DNA from 4 places in the Ruegeria sp. YTSC004 genome. Region 1 is predicted to be linked to each of the others. Evidence: riboswitches for the same ligand, from Rfam matches in the RefSeq annotation. Region 1 holds a riboswitch; each other region holds the start of a gene.
What was found. Region 1 has a riboswitch for cobalamin ahead of AC2FFP_RS17145 (DUF1636 family protein). Riboswitches for the same ligand answer to the same signal wherever they lie in the genome.
Positions count from the first base shown of each region.

Region 2: linked by a shared signal. The riboswitch ahead of AC2FFP_RS22085 (metal ABC transporter ATP-binding protein) and the one ahead of AC2FFP_RS17145 (DUF1636 family protein) in region 1 are both predicted to bind cobalamin.
Region 3: linked by a shared signal. The riboswitch ahead of AC2FFP_RS15445 (hypothetical protein) and the one ahead of AC2FFP_RS17145 (DUF1636 family protein) in region 1 are both predicted to bind cobalamin.
Region 4: linked by a shared signal. The riboswitch ahead of AC2FFP_RS12705 (DUF1636 family protein) and the one ahead of AC2FFP_RS17145 (DUF1636 family protein) in region 1 are both predicted to bind cobalamin.

Region 1 is NZ_JBXWMJ010000009.1:218,998-226,475, forward strand. It holds gene cobN (cobaltochelatase subunit CobN) at 1-875, opposite strand, end outside; gene cobW (cobalamin biosynthesis protein CobW) at 879-1,934, opposite strand; gene AC2FFP_RS17145 (DUF1636 family protein) at 1,931-2,320, opposite strand; cobalamin riboswitch at 2,404-2,613, opposite strand; gene AC2FFP_RS17150 (hypothetical protein) at 3,185-3,355, shown strand; gene AC2FFP_RS17155 (hypothetical protein) at 3,598-4,554, opposite strand; gene AC2FFP_RS17160 (flavodoxin domain-containing protein) at 5,417-5,941, opposite strand; gene AC2FFP_RS17165 (hypothetical protein) at 6,076-6,561, opposite strand; gene AC2FFP_RS17170 (universal stress protein) at 6,833-7,279, shown strand.
Region 2 is NZ_JBXWMJ010000021.1:7,367-14,844, reverse strand. It holds gene AC2FFP_RS22090 (acyltransferase family protein) at 1-1,610, opposite strand, end outside; cobalamin riboswitch at 1,986-2,196, shown strand; gene AC2FFP_RS22085 (metal ABC transporter ATP-binding protein) at 2,336-3,184, shown strand; gene AC2FFP_RS22080 (metal ABC transporter permease) at 3,177-4,079, shown strand; gene AC2FFP_RS22075 (metal ABC transporter solute-binding protein, Zn/Mn family) at 4,076-4,975, shown strand; gene AC2FFP_RS22070 (hypothetical protein) at 5,056-5,298, opposite strand; gene AC2FFP_RS22065 (LysR family transcriptional regulator) at 5,484-6,395, opposite strand; gene AC2FFP_RS22060 (TRAP transporter substrate-binding protein) at 6,566-7,478, shown strand, end outside.
Region 3 is NZ_JBXWMJ010000008.1:143,713-151,190, forward strand. It holds gene AC2FFP_RS15430 (YbaB/EbfC family nucleoid-associated protein) at 40-384, opposite strand; gene AC2FFP_RS15435 (DNA polymerase III subunit gamma/tau) at 772-2,523, opposite strand; gene AC2FFP_RS15440 (protein-tyrosine phosphatase family protein) at 2,681-3,178, shown strand; gene AC2FFP_RS15445 (hypothetical protein) at 3,186-3,593, opposite strand; cobalamin riboswitch at 3,678-3,897, opposite strand; gene AC2FFP_RS15450 (alpha/beta hydrolase family protein) at 4,042-4,899, shown strand; gene rsgA (ribosome small subunit-dependent GTPase A) at 4,908-5,936, opposite strand; RNA gene ffs (signal recognition particle sRNA small type) at 6,095-6,193, opposite strand; gene AC2FFP_RS15465 (bifunctional 2',3'-cyclic-nucleotide 2'-phosphodiesterase/3'-nucleotidase) at 6,233-7,478, opposite strand, start outside.
Region 4 is NZ_JBXWMJ010000006.1:150,557-158,034, forward strand. It holds gene napA (nitrate reductase catalytic subunit NapA) at 1-889, opposite strand, end outside; gene AC2FFP_RS12675 (chaperone NapD) at 886-1,179, opposite strand; gene AC2FFP_RS12680 (4Fe-4S dicluster domain-containing protein) at 1,176-1,376, opposite strand; partial or broken gene AC2FFP_RS12685 (4Fe-4S dicluster domain-containing protein) at 1,437-1,739, opposite strand; gene AC2FFP_RS12690 (FecCD family ABC transporter permease) at 1,841-2,854, opposite strand; gene AC2FFP_RS12695 (ABC transporter substrate-binding protein) at 2,856-3,806, opposite strand; gene AC2FFP_RS12700 (ABC transporter ATP-binding protein) at 3,817-4,602, opposite strand; gene AC2FFP_RS12705 (DUF1636 family protein) at 4,599-4,955, opposite strand; cobalamin riboswitch at 5,057-5,262, opposite strand; gene AC2FFP_RS12710 (bifunctional enoyl-CoA hydratase/phosphate acetyltransferase) at 5,457-6,851, shown strand; gene AC2FFP_RS12715 (acetate/propionate family kinase) at 6,844-7,478, shown strand, end outside.

The DNA of each region.
Region 1 (7,478 bases):
AGAGCAACCTGAAACACCGGCACATTGGCGGCGTCCAGTGGAGAGGTGCCGGATGCGCCTTTGCCCGAAAACGCGGTGGCGTTGATGATGGCCGACGGTTCAAGGGAGGCGATGTTCTCGCGCAGCCAATCGGCGGCTGCAGGTGCTTTCAGCGAGGGAGCGAACATGCCTACAGCTTCGATGCCGCGTTCCCGCAATCGGCGGATCAGGGCTGCGACCGGGGCGGTGTCTGCAGATGTCAGATAAGCACGATAGAAAGTCACCAGAATACGCTTCGCGCCGCTCGAGAATGCTGTTTCGACCGGGACTACGCCACGATCCGGGCACCACGCGCCGCACTCTGGCAAGGTCTTAGCGCCCATCACCGGCCCGGCATAAAGCCCCGCCGCAAGCGCCATTTGAGCCAAGGCCGCTTGCGCCGCGACTTCGCCACCGGTGTCACACAGATGCGCAAGCCGCCGCAGGGTTGAGACGGGCAGGGTGGAGTAATCATCCAGCCGCGTATCCTCACGCCCATCGGCAGGTAGGACGGCCAGTGCGATCCCCTTGGATTGCGCCAGCGCCAGAACTTGCTGCAAGCCATAGGACCAGTAAGGCACGCCGCCGATCAAACGGATCAGAATGCCCTTGGCGCCCTCGAGCGTTTGCTCGACATAAGTGTCGACGGACAACGGGTGTTTCAGTGCTGTCAGGTTGGCCAGCCGCATTGTCGGCATTCGCCCTTCGGCCCCGCCACCGCGATGCCAGCCCGCCGCGAAAGCACCAAGGTCACTGTCCGAAAAGGACAGCACCACCAGATCCGCCGGACTTTGGCCCAGATCGGTCGGGGTCTCGGTTTCCTCGAGCCCGTGGCTTTCGCGGAAGACGACGTGCATGGCTTACTCGGCGGCCTCGGTCACGCCCACGAGGATATCGCGGATCGTGGCCTCTTTGATGTCGTCGTGTTCGGCGATGACCACCAGACGCGAACGGCGCTCTTCACCGGGTTCCCACGGGCGGTCATACTGGTGACGTACGCGGGCACCAACGGCCTGCACCAGCAGACGCATGGGTTTGCCCTGAACGGCGGCATAGCCTTTGACGCGCAGGATGTTCAGCTCATTGGCCAGACGTTCGATATTGGCGACCAGTTGGGCCGGGTCGGTCTGTTCAGGTAACTCGACGATGATGCTTTCGAAATCGTCGTGTTCGTGGTCGTGATGGCCATCGTGATGCGACGGACGGGCATCCATGTCATCCTCGGCGGCCGCTTCCAGCCCCAGCACGACGCGCACGTCTACGGCACCTTCGGCGACTTCGACCACTGGCAGCGGACGCGGAGCTTCGGCGGCGATGACTTCTTTGGCTTTCGCCACACCTTCGGCGCCCGCCAGATCGGGTTTTGTCAGCAGGATGATGTCGGCGCACGAGATCTGATCCTCGAACACCTCTGACAGGGGCGTTTCGTGGTCGATCGAGTCATCAGCCAGGCGCTGGGCGTCCACGGCTTCGACACTCGGAGCGAAGCGCCCGGCGGCGACGGCCTCGGCATCGGCCAGAGCGATCACACCGTCAACGGTGATCTTAGAACGGATATCCGGCCAGTCGAACGCCTTCAGCAGCGGCTTCGGCAGCGCCAGACCAGAGGTTTCAATCAGAATGTGATCGGGGCGCGGCTCCAGCGCCATCAGTGCCTCGATGGTCGGAATGAAGTCATCGGCTACGGTGCAGCAGATGCAGCCATTGGCCAGTTCCATGATGTTTTCCGCCGGGCAATCCGGAATGGCGCAGGATTTCAGGATATCGCCATCGACGCCAACATCGCCAAATTCATTGACGACCACAGCCAGACGCTTGCCCTGCGGGTTCTGCATCAGGTGCTTGACCAGCGTGGTCTTGCCCGAGCCCAGAAAGCCGGTGATCACGGTGACGGGAAGTTTTTCAAGATTGCTCATTTCAGGGCTCCAATCGGGGGAATGCGGGCCGCACAGTTTTTGCGGAAATGTTCGGGGCGCTCACGCCATTTCACCAGACCGTCTTCAGCGGCCAGATATTTGGTGACGCCTTCGACGATGGTCTCGACATGGTCGGCCTCGTCGAGGTTTTCATAGACGAAGGTCCATCGGGACGGGCCACCACGCAAAACGATCGAACATCCCTGATCACAGTTCGACAGGCATTCCACCGGCTTCAGGTCCACGCCGTCAGGCAAACCCGCCTGTTCAAGCGCTGTGTGCAGCAAAGTGCCGGGTCGCTGAGCGTCATCTTCGATGGGCAACCCACGGCGGCATGTCGTGCAGACCAGTAATTCGACTGGTGCGGTCTCGGTCACGTCTCTCATCCCCCTAATCCTTTGTACGGGGGACGGGGTTTCATGCGGGCCACGTGTGCGACATGGACCCGACACCGGAACACCCCGCCCGGTTTCAACTTCGGGTGCTGGCAGGTCTCCCGGCTTGCGGATGTCAGAGCGTTTGCCCTGTCGGATGTCCCGCCTTCCCGGCCTATTGGGCCAGTGGCTTTGGGCACCCTCTCCGGTCACGGTCGCGGGGGCGGCTGTGCTTGGCGATGACATCGCTGGCACATTCCCTTTTCATCCATCCGAGGATGGACACCAACGCATGCGACATGCGGCACGGGCAGGGGGCTTGTCAAGCACGACTGAGGATTGAAAACCGGTTAAGTCAGAAAAGCGACCAGCCGAAGTCAGTCAGCGGCATCCGATGCGATCCGATCACGAAGCCAGGAGCAAAACAGCCCCGCAGCCGCGGATGATTGAGCGCTTCCGGGCTTGGCAATCAGGTAGTGCGGTTGTGCAAACGGAATCGCTGGACCGGCAATCGCAACAGGCGCGCCTTGGGCAATCGCGTTCTGTGCGAACCTTTGGGCAATATTAAGGAAGCGGGCAAAGGCGCGACAAAGACAAAGCACATCCCTCTACCACTGTCGCATTGTGCGTCGCGCCGTTTGTTCGCGGGAAAAGATTTGGCACGTGTGGCATTACTTTCAAACCGCTTCGACATTTAACCCCGGACATCAACGGCGACGGTTATGCTGTTCCAGAAGCCAGTAGGAACATGATACCCAAGTGTATACGCCCGAATTTGCGAAAGCAGCGCAGAAAGCTAAGTGTTTGAAAAAGAAGTGGAGGCGAGTACCAATTTCGAACTTGCGTAAAGGAATTAAATTTCTTAATAAATAACAATTGTTTAGTGAGATTTTATCGGTACGTGGGCTTGCGAATGTTGCGGGATTGTTGGTTGAAATTGTTCATTGGCTTAACGCCATCAAGGATGATGCTCGATTTTTGGTTCAAGTGGATTTTGGTGCAATGATCACAGCAACGCTGATTGCTTTCAGGCGCGTCGCAGCCTGAATGCGCCGTCACTCGACCTTCCGCCCGTCAAGATATGAGCCGGTGTTCGGATACCTTGAACGCTGCTTCAATAGCTGCACGATTTCGTCGGCAACAACTGCCATTTTGTCATTTGAAAGATTCTGATGCCGGTTTGCCAGAGTAGTCAGTAGTATACGTAATTCTTCATCCGGAATGGAGCTGTCTAGAGCCACCGACATAATGCTGGGGCTTACAACGCGTGCTAAAACAGTTGAGCGCCGTTAGACAATTGCTCCCGGATCGAACGTCGCGTTCTGGAGGTGTCTAAACCTGGTTCGTTCGTGAAGGTAAGTGTCGTGAGCGAACTTTTCCTCCGGTAGTCGTTTCTCTGCGATCTTCCGATGGAACCTTACAAGTCTAGCAACGTCTTTGACTACAGTGGTGGTCGTTTTCAGTACATCCAGCTTTTTGTCCGAACGGATGTATTCTCGAGCGTCCGCTTTGCACTTGAAACCTGCGAAAAGCAAAGCGTTTGAATCGAGTAGCAGTCGCACCGTGCGACTTTCCCCCATCGAAATGGTTATGCCAGGCTCCACCAAATGATGATGTAGAATAAAGTTCCTTAGACCCATGGCAAAACTATGCGCGCCGGAGTTCTTCCCGATTACCCTTCCAATTCCCCGGGTGTAAGATTCACTGTTTTCCAGCTTGGAGTATTTTCGGATACGTCTGCAAACATCTACGTATGAAGCATAAAGCGCAGAGAATGTTAAAAGATTGGATGTTGCCTTAGATTGTTCTCGAGCATACGCAGAGTTATCTGAGCGCTTGAACTCAAGAACGGTGTCCATCCCTGCCGTAGCCGCATTCAAACCAAGGCTTGCTTCCAGCATTGCGGCATGCACCCTTTCTAAGTTCTCCGGTGCGGTATGAACTTTATGGTAAGGGGAAAAGCGCAATGCGTAATTCCACGATTCCTCTTGCAGCTTTGAAGTGTATGCGGCGAAACCCTCTGGATGATCCGTGCTGCTTTCTGAAGTATATGATGCGACCGTCAGCGCTCGGTTTAACTCGGCGAACTGACCGTCTCCAAAGTCCCATCTCAGTAGGTCGACTTGAGAGAAACACTTCGCTAATTGAAACTCCTGTGTGGTAACACCCTTTGAGACGGATGCAAAAAGATCGTGTGGTTTAAAGCGATGCTTGGCAATGAAACTCGCAAAATCTTCTTTGGGCATTCGAAACCTAGCTAGTTTTGTTGATATCGCATCGAAGACTTTCCGACATGAACTATAAAATTGACTACTAGGGTGCCGCTCTCGGGCGTCTTCTGGTTCCAGCTTCAACCTATGCGGTTACTATCTAGGTATGATGAAGCTTGCAAATCTGTTCCGAAGACAACAACCCCAACCCAAAAACCCACTTTTGAGTTTTTTCGCACCGGCCAATAGAACACGGCGCGAATAAACCCACGTAACAATGCCATGGAAGGACCCGCGATTTTCTTCGGTGGACCAATGTATGAGTTCTTGGCTCGGTTTTGATGACTACGTGGGAGGGAAGGCGAACAAACACCGTCGGATTCTTCGCAATGAACGCAGCGGTGTTGTGCACTGTTTTCAAAGTGCGGGGAGCGGGGGAGGGGGATTCCTTAGAGCATTCTAGAAAAGTGTATTTCTGCGTTTTTTCACATTCTGCGCTATAGGGTATCCCCAAGTCTCCCCATAAATTTATAACTATATTTAAGTTATTGATACTAATAATAAATGCCCTGTTGTCACCTCCTCAAAACGGTCCCCGAATGGCTCCCCATGCTTCCCCGGCGCTCCCCGAGATTTTCTTAGATTCGCCGTCAGGCACCCTGCGACCTGGCCGAATAACCAGTCTCGACTCCCCGGTAGGGAATGGCGGGGAACTGATATAGGGGCGCGGGGAAAACTGTGGCGGAGTTGAGGCATAGGTTAAACGCAGTTGGGCAATCGTACACCTGATCTGGCGTTGACACTCGATATAAGGATAACGCCAGCGCCCTCATCCGAGTCAGTGAAAGGCCGGCCGAACTCTGTCATTGGTTCGATGCTCTCCGAGGTGACGGCAGACCTAATCGTCCAGGAATGCTGTTACTGTTGTTTTCAACGCATCCCAATCAGTGAATTCTCTCAAGCCATCTCGTGGATCAATCTTCTGGCCTAGCATGACAACGTGTTGGACGATCTCTCTTTCAAAATACCCGTAATTATCAGGCCGTACGGCACCAGCGACCAAGGCGGTCGCGTCTGGTTCGAATTTTGTCCGCATCAGCATTTCGGTAAGATAGTCCCGCGCGTCCTCCTGACCTTTCTGAAAAGCAGCTTTTAGACTGACGGAAAGCAAAAGTGATTTTCGCGAGGATAATGCGTCATGGTGCCTTTCTAAAAACTCCTCGAACGGCTTGGGGTGCCGGCGTTCATGGACGGGAGCCGCAAGGATAACGTGGTCTACATCTTCCAAAGACACTGGACCTGCCAGTTGGTCGATATCGATCAGCCTAGTTTCGTATCCTGCCCCTAACGTGACTTTGTTGATGAAGCGCGAAATCTTGGCGGTCTGACCTTCAATAGTTCCGTAGGCAATAAGTACTGTCATAATGACGCTCCCGCAAACCGGTCTAAACAGCGAACTTACTATGCCGAAACTCTTCGCCACGGCCTTTGATTTCAATCAAAAATGCCGGTCTCTCTAAGCAATCTGGGTAAAGGCGCGACGTCGAAATGACTGGCTCATACTGTTCTGGAAAGCACAAAAGCTATGGCAAGCCAAAATCCAGTGCGTATGGTCATTGCACCGACGGTTCGCCATTCAAATGGCGTGCCACTAAGAGCCACTAATATTAGAACAGCAAACACCAATAGTGTAGATAAGCCAATCAACCAGGCAATGCGTTGTACCCAGAATGTGGATTTGTAGATTGCGAATGCGCCAATCAAATAGACAAATCCAGCCAGAAAATTGAACCAAAGCACGAATGGAACTGCATCTCCGACTGCAGCTTTGGCAGCAGCACCCCCAAATAGAGCCGTTCCCCCTGAGAAAATGGTAAGGAGACCAAAGAGTGCAGCGGCTACTGCAACTGGGCGAACCCAAGACGGAGACGAGGGCATCGTTGTTTTCCTCTGGAATAAGATTGAATTTCGTGTCGTAAGCAATCCGCCGTCCTCACCAAACGAACTGTAACGCACGTCCATAATTGCAATTCTTCTCGCCATTACCCTTGATCTTTATCATTGGGCTTAAATTGATACCCATTGGAAAAAGCAGCGTCTGCGGAAGGTTTTTCGCAATAAATATGTGCTGTTGCCTCTTTGGGTTGACCCGTTTGCAATTCCCACGATTCTTAAAGTTGGTTCGGTTACCGTGAATCTTCTGGAAATGGACGGACGACTACGCTCGAATTTGCAGCGAAGAGTGTTGATTTGAGTCAATGCCAGTTGCCGCAAGTTCGCCCATAGTGACCCTTCACAAAGGAGGGAGTGCGACATGTTCAATAAAATCGTGGTTGGCTTGGATGGATCGGAGGCGTCAGAATCAGCACTACGCGTTGCCTGTGATATCTCAAGCAAATATGGCTCTCAAATTCACCTTGTCCATACACCTCAGCCGCAAACCGTGGCTTTCGCAATGGGCGCGGTTGCTGGCTATCACGCCGTCACGACAATGCCTTCAGACGAAGAGGTTCAGCAGGCTGCAGACAAGATCATTTCCGCGGGTAAAGAGATTGCCAAAGAATACAATCAGACGGTTTCGCAAACACATACCCAACGCGGTGATCCGGTCGACGAGATCATCGCATGCGCCAAGCAATGCACAGCAGACCTGATTGTGACGGGCCGCCGCGGATTGGGAAGCATTGGTAGCCTGATTCAAGGGAGCACCTCTCAAGGCATCAGTCGGAATGCCACTTGTGCGGTTTTGACCGTTGCCTAAATATCAAACTTGGTCCCAATCGGCACAAAAACGATGACGATCAATAAGCTTTGCATTGAAGCCTCGTGACAGAACTAAGGTTCGATGGCTACTCCGTGACGCTGAACTCCCGACCGTGAAAATGGAGTCAGATATCCACTGCTTCATGACGGTGGCAGAAAACGGAGGCTGAAACAGAGGTCATGGGTGCCTGTGGCGA
Region 2 (7,478 bases), on a different contig from region 1:
ATATGCACTCGGTCCGCAGAAATAATGTCTCCATTTTGATCGAAAACATGGATCTGATTCCCATTTGTGGTCGCGTAGCTGATGATATCGACATACAAACCAGCCGGTATGACCGACGCATTCTGCCTGTTTGCCTCAACTATTTCTTCGAATACCTTCGTCGTATAGTTTGGCCGACCATATCTGGGCAGTAAGGTGAATGCATTGAGATTGTAACCAAAGTGTTTGGGGCCGACGAAGACGATATTGTGTTGCGCGGCAAGCCCGTTTTCAAGAAAGAGTTTGCAAGCGCCAGAAAGGTTGACGATTGGCAAGAAAGTCGCGTCAGCATTTTGTATCAAAGATTTTGTGTCATCGTCCCAAAGCCTGGGCTCGCAAACATTGAGCGCGTCGCGATAAATTAGATTTGCATCCTTCATTATGCCCATCTCAATGAGAATATTCGCAAAATCACGGGCCTGACTGTTTCCGACAATCAAAACGTTGATGCCGCTGTTCGTATCAAACTTATCTGCGTCGTATTGGCTGATGCGGTGATTATACCAAATGTGCATCCCCGCTGCGACCTCTCGATCCGTGTCGAAAACGCGTGTAGGGAAGCCTTGGCCGAGATACAGCGAAAGCCCAACAGCACACAGCGTTGCGGTCACTGCGGTGCACGAAACAACAAGGCGTGAAAGAGAGATCGCGTTTTTGTTGCGAAACGGTTGTTCGACAAAACGCCAGGTCAGATAGGACAAAAGGAATGCAAATGGTATCAAGCTGGCAAGAAAATACGGGCTGGGTTCCTCAAAGCTCGCAATGCGCGCAAATGCGAAAATTGGTTGGTGCCAGAGATACAGGCTGTAGCTGATCAGGCCAATGCCAACCAGAATTCTGATGCTCAGCAGTTTGGCGACAAAAGTGCCTTCCTTTGCATAGAGGAGAACGAGCAAAGACCCGACGACCGGAACGGCTGTCAGGTATGACGGGTGTTGCATGGTCCCGTCAAAGATCACCATAGATGCAATCACCGCTATAAGGCCAAGTAGCGAAAGACTGTTGCTCGCTCTAACCTTGCGCTTATTTTCCCAACATGCCCCCAATGCACCGAATCCGAGTTCCCAGGCGCGTGTATGCAGAAGATAAAATGTGCTCTCCGGGTGGGTTTGAACCAACAGTACGCTCGCCAGGAAACTGGACCCGATGATAGCCCAAACCAGCAGATCCGTTCTGTGTTTAAGTACCGGGTACAGGGCCATAAGCAAAAGCGGAAAAACTATGTAAAACTGTTCTTCAACTGCCAGGCTCCATGTGTGAACCAGAGGTTTGAACTCGGACGCGAGGTCCCAGTATCCACTTGTTAGCGTGAGAAGAACATTATTCAGAGAGAACATCGTGGCCACGACACTCTGGCCGAAGTTTTCCAGTGGATCGGGCAGCATGGTAAACCAAGCGATAGGAATACACACCAGTACGACGACACTCAGGGCAGGCAAGATCCGTCGGTCCCGACGCTCGTAGAACTTCAAAAGAAAGAAGCTATTTTTTCCAAGATCATCAAGGATAATAGAGGTTATTAGATATCCGCTGATAACGAAGAAAACGTCTACGCCAAAAAAAACCTCCACTGAACAGGCTTATGCCGGAATGAAAAAGAACCACTGGTAAAACTGCAATGCTGCGAAGGCCATCAATTTCTTTCCGTTACAGCATTTAATCAAAACCCACTCTTGTATTTTGTGCTCGGGCCTGTGAGCTTTCGAAGCGTATCTGTCGTCAAGAGTGTGTCGAGGAACTTTGAGCCGCCGCAGCCAATCGAACAAAGTATTGGCAGGTTTATGCGTTCCGGTCGTTGCAAGACCCAGGCTGAAAACTTCTGAGTGAGCCCCGCGAAGTCACTGCCATTGCTAGCACCCTTATCGTAGAATTTTTTTGGCCGATTGGAGCCTGGTACAAATTGCCATCACCGATTGGTTCGCGCTCTTGTCGAATCAAATCAATTCGTATTTGGTCCACGTGATGGTTCCCGACTGTATTCTGCGGTCAGGGATAAAAGGGAATACGGTGCGGTTCTGTGAAAAGACCAATTCCGTGACTGCCCCCGCAACTGTAGGCGGCGAGCGACCCGAGATCGTCCACTGGGCAATAGCCTGGGAAGGATCGGGACAGCTTTGACCCGCAAGTCAGGAGACCTGCCATCCGAAATTTATGAACCTGGGCGGGGTGTCCCAGAGGGAGATGACAATGTTTCAAGCGGTCCGTACCGTGCACGAACTTGCGCTCGCTTTGCCCCTGTCCGAACACAGGAGGCGTTGCCGTTGTCATTGCAAAAAGCTGACACCCAAAGGGGTAAGTGCTTGACGGAATTCAGTGTTCCGGTGCTGGTCGCGGGGGCTCTGGCGCTGTCGGCGATCTTGTGGCTCGCGATTTACGCGGTGATTTGATGTCGGCCGTTTTACAAATCCGCGATCTGACGTTGGGCTACCGCGACCTGACATTGTTTCACCGCCTCTCCATGGATATCGCGGCTGGGACAACCCTGGCCGTTCTTGGTGCGAACGGGTCGGGCAAGAGCACTTTTGTAAAGATGCTGCTGGGCTTGATGGATCCGCTTTCGGGCAGTTTGACTTGGCCGCAGGGCCGTCCTGGTGACATCGGTTACCTGGCGCAGATGACCGAATTCGACCGCCGATTTCCCATCCGTGTGAGGGATCTTGCCGCGATGGGGGCCTGGCGCGGCTTTGGTTATCGTACCGGGCTGGACGCCGCGGCGCGTGACCGGATGGCCGCCGCGCTGGATGAGGCCGGGGTACTGGATATCGCTGACCGGCCTCTGCATATGCTATCGGGCGGGCAACTGCAGCGCGCGCTGTTCGCGCGAGTTATCATGCAGGACGCGCCGCTGATCCTGCTGGATGAACCGTTTGCCGCCGTCGACCAAAGTACTGAGGCGCATCTGCTGTCGATTATACGCCGATGGCGCGATGAGGGGCGCGCGGTGGTTTTGGTGGTGCACGATCTTTCCTCGGTACTGGACTATTGCAGCCACGCGCTGCTTTTGGGCGGGCAAGAGGCGACCCATGGACCGGTGAATGACGTTCTGACACCAGACCGGCTGGTTGCGCAAGGATACCTCTCGGAAAGTCAGGCGTCCTGGATGTTCCGTGGCACCCATTCAACAGCGGAGCACGCCAATGTATGACCTGATCGTCGAAATGTGGAGCTTTGCCTTCATGCGTCGCGCTTTTGTGGCAACCACGGTTTTGTCGGCTTCGGTCGCGCCGGTTGGGGCATTTCTTGTTCTGCGTCGCCTATCGCTGGCTGGTGAGGCCATGGCCCATGCGATTACGCCAGGCATCGTCATCGGCTTTGTCACGGCGGGCTTGTCAGTCATGTCACTGCTGGTCGGAGGGCTTATCGCGGGTGTTGGCGTCGCCATTTTGACCGCCTTTCTCGCACGCCGGACGATCCTGCGCAGCGATGCCAGCCTTGCCTCGCTGTATCTGATCGCACTGGCGGTGGGTATCTTTATTCTGTCTGCAGCAGGGTCCGCAGTCCCACTAAAAAGCTTCCTGTTCGGATCAATCCTTGGGATCGACGACGCGTCGATGATCCTTGTCGGAGGGGTGGCGACGGTAACATTGTTGGCATTCGCCGTTCTGCTTCGTCCGCTGATTGTCAGCACCTGTGATCCGGTTTTCTTCGAAACTCAAACGCGCCGGCCGTGGCTGGTTGATCAGGGTTTTATGCTGCTGCTGGTTCTGAACCTGCTGGCGGCATTCAAAACGCTGGGCACGTTGATGGCCGTTGGCTTGATGATCCTGCCTGCGACCGCTGCGCGCTATTGGGCCAGTACGATCACCGGGCAACTGGTCCTGGGCTTTGTATTTGCCTTGTCCAGCTGCTGGATCGGCCTGACCCTGTCCTACCTGTTCCCGGACACGCCATCCGGCCCGGCGATCGTTTTGGTTGCCGGTGGGTTCTTTCTGTTCTCCGCCATTTTCGGTCCCCTTGGTTTTGGCAGACGGATGCGCAAACCGTCTGTTTCCAAAGACATCCCCATTGCCCAAATTCAACAAGAAGAGAGAGCACAATGACTCTTGTAAAGTCACTCTACACCGGCATCGCCTCTGTGTCGTTTGCTTTGGCTGCATTGCCGACCGTTGCGGCAGAAGGCAACGTCAAGATCGTCGCCAGCTTTTCGATCCTCGGCGACATGGTCGAAGAGGTCGTCGGCGATCTGGCCACGGTTACGACAATCGTGGGCCCGGACGCGGATGCGCATGTGTATCAGCCTTCGGTTGCAGACGCGAAGGCCGTTGCCCAGGCGGATATCATCTTTGTCAACGGTCTGGGCTTTGAGACATGGTCCGATACCCTGATCGCTGAATCGGGCACTGACGCAACCGTGCACGTTGCCACCGACGGTATCACGCCTGTCACAGTCGAGGGCAAAATCGACCCCCACGCCTGGAACTCGCTGTCGAATGGCATGATTTACGTGACCAATGTTGCCGACGTGATGACAGAGGCGATGCCCGAGCACGCCGAAGAAATCGCTGCCAATGCTGCGGCCTATATTGCGCAGCTTGAGGCGCTGGATGCAGAAACCAAGACAAAGCTGGCAGGCCTGCCTGCCAATCGCCGCACGGTTGTGACTGCACATGACGCATTTGGTTATCTGGCAGACGCCTACGGCCTGACTTTCCTTGCGCCGGTTGGCATCGACACCGAGGCGGAGCCATCAGCCAAGGATCTTGCTGTTCTGATTGACCAACTGAAGGCTGATGGCGCTGCTGCGCTGTTTGTTGAAAACATCACAAGCCCTACTTTGATTCAGCAAATCTCGGATGAAACCGGCATCGTGATTGGTGGGCGGCTGTTCTCAGACGCCTTGTCGGAACGGGGTAGTCCGGCCACCAGCTATCTCGCGATGTTCCAGCACAATCTGAACACTCTGTTGAACGCGCTTGGGAACGCAACCGCAAGCTAACTAGTCTTTAGGTACGGGGCGGTGCCTGAACCGCCACCCTGTACCGTGCATTGGAACAGCGGGTTCTTGGTAATCGCCACCTAGTCCGGCTTCCATCCATCTTCGTATTCTCCCAAAGTTCGGGAAAGATCCAACAGCGAGGCGAACAGTCTTGCGTAAACGTCCCGTGACATCATGGTCTTGTTGTCATCCAACACTTGCAGAAGATCGACGACGCCCGAGGCAAAGGCATCATAGACCAACTGGTCCGCGGGCGTTGGGTCCAGGGTCCATATATCGTGCGCGTTATAATACCCTACGGGTTGGGGATCGTCGTCTATCATTTGTCCGCCTCATTTTGGTGAGGCGCATGTAAGTGAGATGAAGGCGAGAGCTAGTGATGTGGCGGAAAGTCACAAGCTTTTGGCAACGCCAAAAAGGCGAACCTGATTTCGCGTCTGGCTTTTACAGGATGTGTCGAAGCACGTTTTCACCACAGTTGGCTCGTGTTGTGCCAGCTCGGCAGTTGTCAGGGTTTCGAATGTTCGCTCTGCAATACTTCCAGAAACAGTTTGGTCACCCGCGTCGGTTGAGGTTGCTTTCTGGTCACTGCAGCAAACCGGGTTCGATATTGCGTTTCGTCCGGCAACACCATCCGCATCTTTTCCTGGTCCACAAAATCCTGCGCAAGATGATCAGGCAAATAACCTATGTACCGCCCCGACAAGATAAGTATGGCCAGCGCCTGCTCGCTTTGAACTTTTGCTGAACGTTGAAAGCCCAGTTGCTGACCGACAATGAGGTTCGGAGAGTTCACGCTGAGCCCAACATAATTGTACCTGAGTAGGTCACTGGTCCTGAGTTCCCGGTCCGGTATTTCGAACAGGGGGTGTTCCCGGCCGCAATACAGGAACATGTTCTCGCCATATAACGGCGCATAGTTCAGACTTGTCGAAGGGCGATGCAGCGCAATAATCCCGATGTCGAGCTGACCGCTGATAACCATGGTTTCGATCACGTTTGGCGGCTCAAGGGACAATTCGATCTGGACCGAGGGGGCGGCTTCGTTGAACCGATGAATGGCACGGGCAAGCCGGGAATCCGGGTTTGATGCACATTGATCAAACAGCGAAATGCGGATCGTTCCCCCCAACTGTTCCTTGATCTCGCTGACCTCGTTTCGAAATTGCGACACGGACACAAGCAGGTGATCTGCTGCCTGCAGCACTTTTGCGCCGTCTTCGGTCAGGGCGAAACCCGCTGGGCCGCGCGTACACAGCTTCAGGCCCAATCGCAGTTCCAGATCAGTAATATGCTTGGAAATCGTCGATTTGCCGATATTCAGCTCAACTTCGGCCGCAGACAGACCACCACTTTCCACAACCGTCTTGAAAACGCGCAGCAATCGGATGTCGCTGTCGCCGATGCGTGAGGCAACCATTTTCTACCCAATTCGTAAGGTTCGATATATATGAAACCTATCGCGCAAAGAATGGCAACATAGAAACACATTTCACGAGCTACTCTGAAAAAGCCGAGGTAGAATCGGACTGGCCATCTCTCCCCAGGTCAGCGCGCACCTCGAAACATGATAAAACTGGGAGGACATCTATGTCATTCATCAAAAAGCTTGGCACCATGACTGCTGCCGTTTCGGTCGCAGCCCTGATGGTTGCGGGCGCAGCCGACGCGAAAAACTTCAAGATTGCTGTTGGCGATAGTGCAGGCAGCGCACAAGAAGCCCTTGGCTTGGCTTTCGTTAAGGCACTCGAAGAAAAATCGGGTGGCGCACACACAGCTACACTGTTCCTGAACGGTCAGCTGGGTTCCGAGCAGGACACCGTCAACGAGGCCGCAATCGGCACGCTGGACATGTCGCTGCTGGCGATCAACAACATCACGCCGTTCTCGCCTTCGGTTGGTGTGTTCACTCTGCCTTATGTGATCCTGTCCCTGGAAGATGCTGAAAAGCTGACCCAAGGCCCGATCGGTCAGGAACTGGTGGAAAACACCATTCGTGACGCAGGTGTGCGCATCATCGGCTGGACCTACACAGGTTTCCGCCGTCTGACCAACTCGAAAAAGCCTGTCAGCTCGGTTGCTGACCTGCAGGACCTGATCATCCGCGTTCCCAAGAACGAAATCATGATTGAAACCTACAAGTCCTGGGGTATCAGCCCGACTCCGATGGCATGGTCCGAGACCTTCACCGGTCTGCAAACCAAAGTTGTCGACGGTCAGGACAACCCTTACCTGACGATCAACGCAATGAAGTTCTACGAGGTCCAGAACCACGTGACCAACCTGCGTTACATCTTCTCGATCGAACCGCTGATCGTTTCGGAATCTGTTTTCCAGGGTCTGAGCGAAGAAGACCAGAAGATCATCCTGGAAGCCGGTCAGGAAGCAACTCAGATTTCCGCTCAGTTCCTGCGCGACTCTGAAGCTGCGATCAAAGAAGAGCTGACCGAAAAAGGCATGGCAATCATCGATCCTGAGAACGATGAGGCCGAGTTCATCGAAC
Region 3 (7,478 bases), on a different contig from region 1:
GACAGGGGTGCCCGGCCTTTGGGTCGTCAGGAGTGTCTATCAGAACGGCAGCTTGATGTCTGCGGGCAGACCCATGCTTTCGGTCAGCCTTGCCATCTCGGCCTGAGAGCGCTCGGCCGCTTTGGTTTGCGCGTCCTTGATAGCGGCCAGAATCAGATCTTCGACAACTTCCTTATCGTCGCCGTTGAAGATCGACGGATCGATGTCCAAACCCTTCAGCTCGCCTTTTGCGGTGGCGGTGGCCTTCACCAGCCCCGCACCGGATTCGCCCACAACCATCATGTTGTTCAGCTCTTCCTGCATATCCGTCATCTTGGTCTGCAAATCCTGTGCGGATTTCATCATCTTGGCCATATCGCCCAGACCGCCGAGTCCTTTGAGCATTTACTGTCTCCTAAATTGTGATCGCCTTAGGCGAACATATACAGCGTAAAGTGTCATCGACGCACATAGCGCAATTGTCAGCCCTATGAACAGGCTGGAATGACCGATGCACCCGATGTCTGCCGCCGATCTACGCGAGTCATCCATCAAGTCGTCGACAAAAATGTGAGCCGCCCAAATCGCCCAAGCGAAGGACGTCGCCAATGCGGTCCATAGGTTTCCGCGCCAGATTGCTATAGCAGACAACACCAGCAAGACCATGGATACCGGATGCAAGGTGAGAGCGACTGCTTCGACCAATTCGCTAACCGGTTCGCCATCCCAGCCAGGGTTAAATGCTTCGCATGCTTCGTAGTAGACCGCATCGATGTGTGCAAAGTGCAGCTGTTAATCCTCCTCGAACGGGTCCCATTCGTCTTCGACCTCAGGCAGGGCTTCGGTTTCTACCTTGGCGGCGCGTTCTTCCGGGGTTTCGATCCGTTTGATGCGCGCTTTGGGAAACTGCATCAGAACGGCTTGAACCAATGGGTGTTGTTCGGCCTGCGCTTTCAACGCCAGATCAGCCGCGTCTCGAACCTCGGCGATTGTTGCTGCGTCCCCGTCGGCCACGATTGAGACAGCCCATCGGTTTCCGGTCCAGCGTTGCAAGGCTGAACCAAGCCTTTGCGCCAGATCGGTCGGCGCTTTGTCCGTTGGCGTGAACTCGATCCGTCCCGGGGAATACGAGACGAGACGCACACCGTTTTCGACCTCAACCAACAGTTTTACGTCCCGGTTGGTGCGGATCAACTCGACCACGTGTTCGAAGGTTGGATAGCGTGCCAGCGCGGTCTGGATGTCCTGAGCAAGCGCTGCGGTGGGTGCCCCTGCCGGCCCGCGCTGGGCCGAGAGATGCGTAGAGGAAGTCGCCTGCGTAGGTGCATGAGTTGGCACAGCCACACCACCGCCAGGTCCCCCGTTCGGTGGGGGTGGAGGCGCATCCTGTAGTCGTTTGATAAGTTCTTCGGGGCTTGGCAAATCGGCCACATGAGTCAGACGAATGATTGCCATTTCGGCGGCCATCATCGCGTTGGGTGCTGCAGAGACCTCCTCCAGCGCTTTCAGCAACATCTGCCACATCCGCGTCAACACCCGCATCGGCAGCGCCTCGGCCATCTGTTGACCGCGCGCACGTTCATCCGGTGAGACGGTGGGGTCATCGGCGGCATCGGGCGTGATTTTGACCACGGAAACCCAATGGGTGATCTCGGCCAGATCGCGCAGCACGGCCAGCGGGTCGGCCCCTTCGGCATACTGGCCGCTCAACTCAGTCAATGCCCCAGCCGCATCGCCACGCAGGATCATGTCCATCAGATCCAGCACGCGCCCGCGATCTGCAAGGCCCAACATTGCCCGAACCTGATCGGCGCTGGTTTCCCCTGCACCATGTGAGATCGCCTGATCCAACAGCGAGGTCGCATCGCGGGCAGAGCCTTCGGCCGCACGTGTGATCAAAGCAAGCGCGTCTTCGGCGATCTGTGCGTTTTCCGCCGCGGCGATCTTGTTGAGCAGACCGATCATATCTTCGGGTTCGATCCGCCGCAGGTCAAACCGCTGGCAGCGCGACAGCACTGTCACCGGGACCTTGCGGATTTCGGTCGTCGCAAAGATGAACTTCACATGCTCAGGCGGTTCCTCGAGCGTTTTGAGCAGCGCATTGAAGGCGCTGGTCGACAGCATGTGAACTTCGTCGATGATGTAAATCTTATAACGCGCACTGGCGGCACGATATCGGACACTGTCGATAATCTCGCGAATGTCGTTCACACCGGTCCGGCTGGCGGCGTCCATCTCCATCACGTCGACATGGCGTCCTTCCATGATGGCCACACAATGTTCGCACTGGCCGCAAGGTTCGGTCGTTGGCTTGCCTTCGCCATCGGGGCCGATGCAGTTCATACCTTTGGCGATAATCCGGGCAGTGGTGGTTTTGCCGGTGCCGCGAATACCGGTCATGATAAAGGCCTGCGCGATCCGATCCGCTTCGAACGCGTTTTTCAGCGTGCGTACCATTGCGTCCTGTCCAACCAGATCAGCAAAGGTTTCGGGGCGGTACTTGCGGGCAAGAACCTGATAGGCGGGGCTGGGCGTTTCGGTCATGTCTGCTCTGTCAGATTCGTGTCAGAAATGCAGCGTAGAGACCCGGGCCGCCCACGTCCACAGCAGGCTTTGTGGAATTTCGGTTTGGACAGCGTCTGTAAGCGGGATAAACCAGCTGTCAAAATTTGGTGGGCCGGTGGCAGTAGGAGCATTAGCTTTGGCAAAATTTGCGATCTACGCGCTGCCTGTTGGCTCAGGCATCTTGGCGCTGTCCCCCTTGCCGGGCGGCGGCGGTGGGTATGTCGACGATCTGAGGGTGATACAGGACTGGAACCCTGATCTGGTGATTTCAATGACCACCGAGGCCGAGATGCGGCAGGTCGGCGCAGGCGGTTTTGGTCGAGACGTTCAAAGCAGGTCCGCGACCTGGGTGCATCTTCCGGTCGAGGATTTTGGCACACCGCCCCTGCCAATCGAAACTCTTTGGCCCCAAGCCAGCGCAGCCGCCCGGCAGGTTCTGTCCGACGGTGGACGCGTGCTGGTGCATTGCCGGGGCGGTTGTGGGCGGTCGGGGATGGTCGCGCTGAGGCTCATGGTGGAAAGCGGCGAAGATCCAAACCACGCGCTAAACCGGCTGCGCTTGGCCCGACCATGCGCGGTGGAAACGGATGAGCAGATGGCTTGGGCCATGAAACCGGCCCAGAGCGATCAGTGAACTAGGATCAGGCCGTGGCTTGTTGAACAACCTGATGCGATGGACGCGGTGCAAGGGCCGATGCCTGAAGCATGGCGCAAGGCAAGGCCGCCAAAACACCAGCAGGCAGAGTGGAAAAGTCAGGGCCGAACATCATATCGGCGTATTCGTCCAGCGTGTCGGCTGAGTCGCCTGTGTTTGCCCCGCAATAGACCCTGATCCGGGCCGGGCTGGCGCGAAACCGTGCGGTGCAACCCTCATCGCAATGGGTCAGTTCGCTGGAGCCGTCCACCTCAAATTCGCTGGTCGTCATTGGTCGTGCTGTTGCCATCGCCTCGGCCAATGACCGAGCCATTTGGGCCAATGCGGGGCAGGTTTTCCCCGTTTTCTGGCACAGGGTGGCGGTGAATTCGTGGGTCGTTGTCTTCCAGATCATAATGCGCCCTCCGCGCGGTGAGCGGGGGACGTGGAACAGGGAACTCAGCGTACTGAAGGCCTGCCCGGACACCCCGCCCGAGTTTCGGTTTTTACTTTGATGGCAGGTCTCCTGACTTGCGGGTCATTGCTTTGCCGACCTTCCCAGCCTTTCGGCCAGTGGTATTTCGGCATTGCTTACCGCTTACAGTTGCGGGGGCAGTCGCGGCCTTGGTCCGTTCCGGCTTTGCCGGGCTGGACCGCACCGAGTTCCCTTTTCATCCCGCCCCAATATAAGGACGAGAACCATCACCTCATCGCTAGCGGTTGTAGGTGGCTTGAGTCAAGCGGGCTGTTTTCCATCGTTCAAGTGGACGCTTGGTCACTTTGAAAATCTGTTGACTCTAGTCGCGCAAAAGCGCCGATATGCCATATGTGAACCGAATAGTTCAGATGCTTGCGAGGGCACCATGTTGGACAACACTCCGGTCGTTTTGACCGAAGACTTCACGTTTTCTGCCGGAGAGGCCGAACTGTCGGCACGGCTGTATATGCCTGCCTCGGCACCTGATGTGGCGGTTGTAGTCCATGCAGCCACAGGCGTACCGCGCGACTATTACCAGCATTTTGCGCGGTGGTTGGTGGAAGAACAGGGTATGGCCTGTCTGACCTATGACTATCGCGATTTTGGCCACTCTCTACACGGGCGCCTGCGCGATTCGCAGGCCACGATGGCTGACTGGGCGTTGATCGACATGCCCGCTGCTCGCGCTGAAATGCGACGCAGATTTCCCGCCGCCCAGCAGTGGAGCATTGGCCATTCGGTGGGTGGAATGCTGGGGCCAATTCAGCCCGATATTGAGCAGATCGACCGGATGATCTGTGTCTGTTCAGGTTTGGTGACGGTATCCGACCACCCCTGGCCGTATCGCGCACTGGCGACAATGTTCTGGTATGCCCACCCGCCATTGCTGGTTAAGGCATTGGGATACCTGCCGGGCAAGGCACTTGGGTTCGGCTCGGACCTTCCGGCACGTGTCTACTGGCAGTGGCGTAAATGGTGCACCGCTGCGCTGAGCTACGTGCCGGATATCGGCAAAAGCCTTCCAGACGCCCGTTGGTCCGCGTCGGAAACACCTGTTGATCTGTTCACAATGGACGATGATCAGGTGGTGCCCCCGAACGCGGTTTGGCGCCTGGCCGATCTTTACGGTCCCAAAGCCCGCCGGCATCAGTTGTCGCCGAAAGACTTTGGATTGGCCGAGGTCGGTCACATCGGCGCATTTGCGCGCCGAAATGCAAACATATGGCCCCGGTTGATCGCCTGAGTCGGTATTTACAGATTTTTGCGGGATTTCTTGTCCTGCATCACCGATCGTACCATCTTACCAAAGGCCTTGTCGCGCGCACGAGACTGCGCCACGGTTTCCGAGTTCCTTTCATCCTCGCGCCGCAGTTTTCGCCAACGCTCTAGCCGCTCTGTGTCAAGGGATCCGGTGGAAATCGCATCCTGCACAGCGCATCCCGGCTCGGCCTGATGCTGACAATCGGAAAAGCGGCAGGTTTGGGCCAATTCCAGAATGTCGGAAAAGACCTCATCGACGCCATCTTGTGCATCCAGCAACCGCAAAGCCCGCATGCCGGGTGTATCGACCAGCCAGCCTCCGTTCCGCATCGGATGCAACGCGCGGGCAGTTGTCGTGTGCCGCCCGCGCGCGTCGTCCTCGCGAATACCGGACGTTGCCTCATCCAGACCAGTCATGGCGTTGACCAATGTTGTCTTGCCGACACCGGATGAGCCGACCATTGCGGCAGTCTGCCCGGTGGAGCACCAGGACAGAACTTGCTGCACGTCCAGGGCATCCAAAGCATTGATAGCCAGCACGGTCAAAAACGGAGCCAGCGACTCGGCTGCTTTGGAGAAATTATCAGGATCGGCGCAGGTATCGGCCTTGGTTAGAACGATCACCGGATAGCACCCGGCCTGGTGTGCCAAAGCCAAATACCGTTCCAGTCGGGCCAGATTGAAGTCAGCATTGCAGGAACTGACGATGAACAGCACATCCACATTAGCAGCAATCAACTGAGCCTGGGCCCCGGTTCCGGCGGCGCGGCGTTTCAAAAGGCTGCGGCGTTCCAGCAGCTGTTGAACGCGGTTATGATCATCCGCCAATACCCAGTCGCCGACGGCGAAGTCGCCCGTCGGCTGGGCCAGGGTGAGCAGAGGTGTTTCACCGTTGATGTTTGCACCGATCAGACGATCACGGTGAACGGCTGTGATGCGAAAGGGAACGCACGAAGGATTGGCCGCATGTTGGGCGGCAAAGTGTGAGGACCATCCCAGGTCCGAAAGTGTAAAAGACATTGTTCTGCCTGTGTTCAGGTACAGCAATCCGTCTGGATGGCGGTCGCGCATCCAGCGGTAATGTGTTCAGGCAGGTGTGAGGGTCGGCCTCAGAAACGCTTTGCCTGAAGGGTTTTTGCTACAATCATAAAAGCCCTCCTGCGGCTAGCGGTTCAAGTAAGTGAGAGGTTGGACATCGACCCAAGCGGGGCTCGTTGTGGCTGCTTCCTTCCGGACCTGACCAGGTTGGCGAGGCGCTCGCCCGCGCCAACCTCTCGAATTTTGATATAGGGAAGACACGCAGAGATGACAACCCGTCACAGTGACAGTTGTATGTGCAAAAACCCCTCGGCATCCGTGCCAGCCAGCTTTGGGCTGAACTCTGCGATGTCCGCGAGATGACGCTGTGCCTTTGGACCGGTCTTCAACAGGACAGTGGACCCTGGCATGGGCGCAAAACGGAATGGGCAGGGACCTTGTTCCAGCGATTCTGTGGGCATTGCACCGGTCAGGTAGCCCTTCAACGCGTGTTGGATCGGCAAGGCTGGAACGTTGATGACTTCGGCGTCTTGTATGAACGGAAAATGTCCACCGCCGCTGGCGCGGTAATTGTTCAGTGCAACGACAAAGCGGTGTTCGGCCGTCACTGCGTGGCCCTGGAAACGAAGATCTGAGATGCGCCGGTATGCCGGATTTACCAGTCGCCCTTCCGCATCGAACCGAGGCGGTACGCTGAGGTCGATCACGTAGCTTAGCCCGAACAGAACATCGAAATTGTGTCCGGCTCGATCAGGATTGACCAATTCAGTTTGCGCGCCGGGTTTCACCTGATTGAAAACGCCCGCAGACATTTCAAGCCAATCTCTGATGTGCTCTCCTGACACCGCGACCGAACGAAGTTCGTTTGGAAAGATGTTCAGATCGGCCACGTGGCGCATGCGCATTACGCCCGCAGGAATGTCCGAGTAAAAGCGAGGCCCGGCGCGACCGCCGAATTTCGAAGGCGCTACGGCAGACAGCAATGGTGTCGCTTCATGGGGTGTGCCCTTCAGGATCTGGCGCACGGCCGAAGCCTGTGCTGCGGCCACCATCGCAAGCCCTCGATCCTTGGCGCAAAAGCTGAAATAGCTGTGCAGGTGCTGATCCGTATGCCCAATCGGTTCGTCGGCCCGTTTTCGTGTTGCGGAATGCACATCCGAAAATAGCGCCACCAACAGCGTGTCTTCGGCCGAAGGTTCAGCACCTGAGACCGGGCGCAGTTCAGTGCGATGAGCCGCGACCGACCAGCCCTTTTCTGCCGAGGCAAACAGCGTCAGATCAATCACGCCAAGATGAGATCCGGCAGATCCCGGCATGACAACAGGTGTGCCATGCACCATACCGCCAGTGGCATCGACGTGTTCCAGCCCAGCGTGTGACTTCCCCGGCAAGGTCAGATGCGTGTGCCCGGCGATGATGGCGTCAATGCCTTCAATCGCGGCAAGGGGGATTATCGCGTTTTCAAGATCGGGCGCGGGGTCGACGGACCCCAGCCCCGTATGGGCAAGCGCGATGATCACGTCG
Region 4 (7,478 bases), on a different contig from region 1:
TTTTGGTGATGTTAACGTGTTTCTTCACGAAGTCTTCGTTTACCGCGCCATTTTGAATGATGTAGTTGGCGATGTAGTTCAGGATCGCCAAATCGGTTTGCGGTTCAAAAACAATGCCGTTGTCCGCCAGTTCGAACGAGCGGTGTTCAAAAGTGGACAGCACATGCACCTCACATCCCGGCTTGGTCAGGCGCGTGTCTGTCAGGCGCGACCACAGGATCGGGTGCATCTCAGCCATGTTCGAGCCCCACAGCACGAAGGTGTCCGCGTGCTCAAAGTCGTCATAACACCCCATCGGCTCATCAATGCCGAAGGTTCGCATAAAACCTACGACGGCCGAGGCCATGCAGTGCCGGGCGTTGGGGTCGATGTTGTTGGACCGGAACCCGGCTTTCATAAGTTTGGAAGCCGCATAGCCTTCCCAAACCGTCCATTGACCGGATCCGAACATGCCAACGCTGGTTGGGCCTTTCTTGGCCAGCGCTTCTTTCCATTTTGCGGCCATAACATCGAAGGCTTCGTCCCAGCTGACTGGTTCGAACTCGCCGTTTTTGTCGTATTCGCCGTTGGTCTTGCGCAGCAAAGGCGTGGTCAGTCGATCCTTGCCGTACATAATCTTGGACAGGAAATAGCCTTTGATACAGTTTAATCCTCGGTTCACGGGCGCGTCGGGGTCGCCTTGCGTCGCAACGACGCGACCTTCTTTGGTGCCAACCAGAACAGAGCAGCCTGTACCACAGAACCGACAGGCCGCCTTGTCCCAGCGGATGTCCGGCGCTCCGGCCTGGGCATTGGCTTGACCGACCGCCAGCGGAATACCAGCGGCAGACGCCGTTGCTGCGGCCGCTGAGGCCTTGAGAAAAGTCCGACGGGATTCAGAATGTGTCATTGCGTGGGCCTCCGGCTGGGGGTTGGGCTTGGAGCATCGGGCTGCGGATGGGCGTCCGCGGGATCCTCGAAATGGTGATAAGTCAGTGTCAGTGAGATGACGCCCGGGATCTGGTGCAGATCCATGATGATCTCGGACGCAAGGCGTGATGGCGTGTCTTCGACGACGACAACAAATCGGCCATCTTCCGTTTCAGCGTGAATTTCGACACCCGGCGTGCCCTTCATCACGCGCGCTGCTGCGCTCGTGTGATCAGGTGCGACATGGGCGAGACAACCGCAGATGTTCATTGAGTAGCTTCCATTTGTGGTTGAGGTTGGCGTTCCAGCGCAATGGCATCGGCGGGACATAAACTTGGGCAAATCCCGCAGCCGTTGCATGTATCAAGGTCAAGCACCGGCTCTGCGCGGCCGCCGGTCATCAGTTTGAAACGGATCGCGCTTTGTTCGCAATTGTCCTGACAGATGCGGCAACTGATGCCGTTCATAGATAGGCAGGTGTCCGCTGTCAGCGCGGCGCGCCATGGCCAATCTGGCAAACGGTCAATCGATATCGCTTCGGTTGGACAAATACGGGCGCAGTCACCGCAGAAGGTGCAGGGATTGTCAGTGGGCTGGAAGCGGGGATATCCATCTGTCCCGATGACGATCGCATCTTCGGGGCAAGTATCTGCGCAATCACCACATTTGCTGCATGTTTCAACAAAGCACAGCTCAACCGAGCCCGGAGGTCTGGCGATATTGCCGTCCTCTGGTCTAATTTTGGCGCTTAGAAACGCGCGTCGGCTGGTCAATTGTTGCATTGCATGCGACCTGGCTACACTCGATTCCTGTAATCGAGTGTATCGCATACCGTGATCTGTGGGGTTCTTTTTTGATTTAGGTCATTTTGCCCGATTATTATTAGTCATTTGGGAAACTTAAACTTTTGCACCTATGCGACCTTTGGCGATCAGCGCCGAGGTCGAGCGGTTCGGATCAACAGAAGAAAGACAAAAACCGATCCCAGCGATGTCGTGACAATACCAACAGGCAGCTCTTGCGGGGCAAGCAACAGACGGCTCAGTATATCCGAACCTGTAAGCAACGCTGCCCCAACAATGGCGGCGGTAGGCACAAGCTGGCTGTGCAATGGCCCTGCGATACCGCGCGCGATGTGGGGAACCATCAAGCCGACAAAACCGATCACACCCGCAACGGACACAAACACAGCAGTCGCAAGAGCGGCCACGAAGAACATCCGGAACCGCAAGCCTTGAACGGGCACACCTAGGGTGGCGGCCGTCAAATCACCAGTCAGCAGCGCATCAAGCCAGCGGCTGCGGTACATCGCATAGGCGAGGATCAATGCTAAACCTGCGCAGACCAGAGGGAATGTCTCCCACCGGGCAAGACCCAAACCCCCAAGCATCCAAAAGATAACAGAATGGGCCGCACGGCTGTCGCCCGCGAAAATCAGATAATTGGTAATAGCTGAAAACAAAAACGAAACTGCAAGCCCCGCGAGGATCAGTTTTTCGGGCGCGCTTGTGCGCAGCCCATGAACCAAAGCCAGCACAATGCCTGACGCGACAAGCCCTCCAAAAAACGCGGCCAGTGGCAGGGTCCAAAAGCCCAGCACATCTCCGGTTACTGTAATGACAAAGACTGCTCCCGCCGCAGCGCCAGAGGACAGGCCGAACAGAAACGGGTCCGCCAGATCGTTGCGTGTGGTGGTTTGCAGGACAACGCCGACGATGCCCAGCCCGGCACCGATCACGGCGGCAAACAGCGCGCGTGGTAAGCGCAGGTCAAACACGATGCGGTGGAGCGGAGACATTTCCCCTTCCACCATCCCCGTGCCCAATAAGACACCCGCCAGTGCGTCAGAGGCCGGAATGGATGTGGTCCCGTAGACCGTTGAGGTTAGCAAAAGGGCGGCCAATACAGCCGCCCCCAGCAAGAGTGTAAGGCCAAGTCGGCCCATATCAGTTCAGGCCCGGGTGCATGGCTTTGGCCATTTTCGAAATTGCTTCGATATTTGCCGGTCCGGGTGTCAGTTCCTCGTAGCGCAGACCAATCCAGCGTTCGTTCTTGACCGCGTCCGTCTGAGACATCACGGGATGGTCCTTTAGGAACTTGAAGGTATCTGCGGCGCCATTTCCAGTTTGATAATCAAGTAAAACCAGGAATTCCGGGTTCGAAGCGGCGACAGCCTCCCACGAGGAACGTCCCCAGCTGGTGTCCATGTCATGGGTGACGTTCTCGCCGCCAGCGGCAGCAATCATCGCGTCGGGAATGGCAAACTTGCCAGCCGTAAACGGGGCATCGGCGGGGCCGTCCAGCAGGAAAACGCGGGGTTTCGGCAGGTCGGCTGTCTGTGTTTCAATTGCGGACAGTTCCTCTTTCCAGCCGGAAACCAGCTCTTCTGCCTTGTCTTCAACGCGCATGACTTTGCCCAAGCGAAGGACGTCCGTGAACAGCAAGTCCATGCTGGCTTCGGGGCGATCCTTATCCAGATGTACGCAGCTTTCCGTCAGGATCATCGTTTTGATGCCAAACGGCGCAAGCGTGTCGGGGGTCACGTCACCGCCCGGCTTCATGCCATAGTACCAGCCCGCAAAGAAAAGGTCGGGTTCGACAGCGACCAGATTTTCTACTGTTGGATACTTGGGCGCAAGTTCCGGGATGTCGCCGCGCAGGGTTTCAAACTCGGGGCTGGTTTTGTACCAGCCGGTGATGCCCGTCAGGCCCACGATCTTGTCCTGCAAACCCAGTGCAAAAGCCATGTCGGTCATGTTCATGTCGTGCACGACCAGCCGCTCGGGCTGAGTTTCAAACACCATCGGCTCGCCACAATTGTCGACAGTGATCTCGTGCGCTGTTACGGCACTTGCAAGGCCGCTGATCAGTGCTGCGCACCAGAGAGTTTTGTTCATGTTGTTTTTCCTAGTTTGAGGTAGTGGTTCTTCGGATATCCAGTGCCGGGATCATGCGGCCTTCGTGCTGAAAGCTAAGAAAATCGACACCAAACGTTTCACGGACCCTTTCGGGTGTCAGCACTTCGTGCACCGGGCCGAAACCGGTCAGGCGCGTGGATTTCATCAACGCGACATGGGTCGCGAATTCGGGGATCATGACCAGATCATGGACGATCATGACGACCGTAATGCCCAGCTCGGCCACCAACGACAGCATGCGTCCCTTGGCGTCCGGGTCCAGATGGTTCGTCGGCTCATCCAAAAACAGCAGTGAGGGGTTCTGCGCCAGCGCCCTTGCGATATGAGCACGCTGGCGTTCCCCGCCAGATAGCACGGCCATCCGTTTGTCTGCGAGGGCGACGAGTCCGGTCAGTTTCAGGATGCGGTCCAATTCCAAGGCGTGCTCAGCGGCAGATCGGTCGGCACGGATCGGGATTTGCCCGAGGGCCACGTAGTCGCGCAGAAACAAACGCCCGTCCGGCGATTCCTGCTGACTGACTACGGCGATCATTCGGGCGCGGTCCATCGCCGAAAGCTGCCGAAGACTGCGCCCCTTTACCAAAACGTCCCCCAGCACAATCTCTTCACCGCCGCACAAAAGATTCAGCAACGTTGTCTTGCCCGCACCGTTTGGGCCCGCAATTGCCAGGGTTGCCCCTTCATTCAGTTCGAAATTGACGTTTTGCAGCAGTACGTCGCCGTTCAGGGCGTAATACTCCAGCCCGCGCGCCTCAAGGAAAGCTCCGCAGGTCATGCGCTTGTCTCCAGCTTTAGCCGTGGCAGGCGCGCCAGGATCTTATCAAGAAGGGCAGGCGGGCGCTGCGATGCGTTGGTCCAACCGTCACCGCTGCGATGGTATTGACGTGCAAATTCGGCCAAAGCATCCAAGTCCTCAGCCGATTGGATGTCACCGAAAAGGTACTGCGCTTTGTCGAATGCCTGAAACCCGACGGTTGTGGGCCGACCGCAACCGGCCATGCAGGAAACGCTGCGGATGCCAAAACTGGATGGAAGCTTGCTTGCAAGCGCAGCGCGCAATGAATCCGCCCGGTCAGAGCCCTCGCAGGTCTCGCAAATCAGAAGGAAATGATCAGGACTGATCGACATGGCCCACTCCGCCTGTTGCCAAGCGCGGACAGAAGGTGCCAATCATGTCATCACGTCTTAGACGTGTCATAAAGCCTCCTTCCAGGACGCCCCGCCCCGGGTTGGTTGAACATCGGATGGTAGGTCTCCTGACTTGCGGGTCGTGGCTTGGCCATCCTTCCCGACCCATTTGGGGTCAGTGGGTATTTGGCGTCGCTCACCGCTTACAGTTGCGGGGGCAGTCACGGACTTGGCGCTTGTTGGCAACCTCACCGTATTCCCTTTTCATCCCTTGGCGAACCACAGGGAACCATCGCGGTGATGCTTGCCCGAGTTCCGATTTTGGGTCAAGCGATAATACTCAGCGCCCCACGCACAGAGGTCATTTGTCATTTGCCAACGATCTGACTACGCTGCATCGCAGAAATGTAGGGGCAAAGGTGGATATGTTCTGGTTCCGGGGGGGGCGAACATCCAATGTTTGAAACGACGAACGCACATTCAAAAACAAAGCCAGGCAAGATGAAAATTCAAGAAAACAGAACCTATTCTCAACTGAAGGTAGGCGACAAGGCGCAGGTCACCCGATTGTGCACCGTGGACGACTTGTACGCGTTTGCCTCCGCTTCGGGCGACCACAACCCGCTGAACCTGGCAGCCTATGACGGTGATGGAGATGGGCGCCCCGAGGCTGTCGCGCCCGCTTTGTGGCCTGCTGGTCTGGTGGCCGCAGTCATTGGGAACATCTTGCCGGGGGCCGGTACGCAAACACGTCGGGCGGATCTGAGTTTTCATGCTTCGGTTTTGGCGGGCGAAGAACTGACTGCCTTTGTGGCTGTTACAGAAAAGCGTGAAGACGGCGACCTGACCTGTTCCGCCGAAGTGCGCCGGGTCGGGGATAACGCATTGATCCTAAGCGGCACCGTACAGGTCACGCCACCGTCGCGGCATTTGACCTTCGACTCGGTCGAGGTACCGGGACTGATCGTTCAGCGTCACCGGCACTTCGACGCTTTGTTGGAAAAGGCACGTCCTCTGGACCCGATGGCCACAGCGATCGTCGCCCCGGAAGAGCCGAATTCGCTAGGCGGGGCATTGCTCGCGTTGGAAAACGGCATCATTACTCCGATTTTGGTGGGCGACCCGGACAAAATCACCGCCGCTGCCGCCCAGCTTGGGGCCGATTTGTCCGGAGTGGAAATCATTGAAGCGCGAGACCACGAAGTGGCCGCCCAACGCGCGGTCGGACTGGTCGTTGAAGGTAAGGCCCGGATGCTGATGAAAGGTCACTTGCACACAGATGTCCTTCTACGCGCCGTTCTTCGCCGCGAAAACGGCCTGAGGACCGGGCGACGCTTGTCGCATGTGTTCGTCATGGACGTGCCGGGCATGTCCCGGCCCATCATGGTTACTGATGCGGCGGTGAATATTGCACCGGATCTCGAAACCAAGGCCGATATTGTTCAGAACGCCATCCATCTTGCGCATTCTATTGGCATCGAGATGCCCAAGGTTGGCGTCTTGTCGGCGGTTGAGACCATCAACCCGCATTTACCGTCGTCTGTCGATGCGGCGCTGTTGTCGAAAATGGCCGAGCGTGGACAAATCACCGGCGGGCTGGTCGATGGCCCTCTGGCAATGGACAATGCGGTTGATCTGAACGCCGCGCGGACAAAAGGCATCACCTCACCGGTCGCGGGGGTCGCAGACATTCTGGTTGTTCCGAATATCGAAGCCGGCAACATGGTAGCCAAGCAGCTGACATATATCTCTCATGCCGAGGCTGCCGGCGTCGTGATAGGTGCTGCGGCACCGATTATCCTGACATCTCGGGCAGATGACGATGCTTCGCGGCTGGCGTCTTGTGCTGTCGCGGCGCTGCATGCAATTGCGAATGAAGGCAAAATCCATGGCTGAACATGTTTTGGCACTGAATGCCGGGTCGTCCTCGTTGAAATTCGCGTTGTACGAACTGGTCGAGGATCGACGCCCCAGTATGCGCTGGCGCGGTCAGATCGAGCGGTTGGGGGATGCCCCACGCCTGTTGGCCCAATCGGCGGGGGGGCGATCTGTCGATCGCCAGCTGTCTGGGGCTAAAACACATGACGAGGCCATCAATGCGTTTCTTGAACTTACCCGCGAATACCTGCCGGACACTCACGTCCGGGCCGTGGGCCACCGCGTCGTTCACGGCGGGCCAGTCTATTCGGAACCTGTCGTGGTGGACGAGCACGTCTTTGATACGCTAAGCGGTTTCATTCCCTTCGCACCTTTGCACCAACCCTACAGCCTTGCGGGTATCAAGGCGGCCGCGGCAGCCTTTCCGGGTACCACCCAGATTGCGTGCTTCGATACCGCGTTTCACCGGACGCATCCTTGGGTGAATGATACTTTCGCCCTTCCGCAACGTTTTTACGAGAAGGGTGTGCGCAGATACGGGTTTCACGGGCTGAGCTACGACTATGTCTCGCAAAAGCTTAAAGAAATTGCGCCGGGTTTGTACGACGGTCGTGTCGTTATTGCGCATCTGGGAAATGGCGCGTC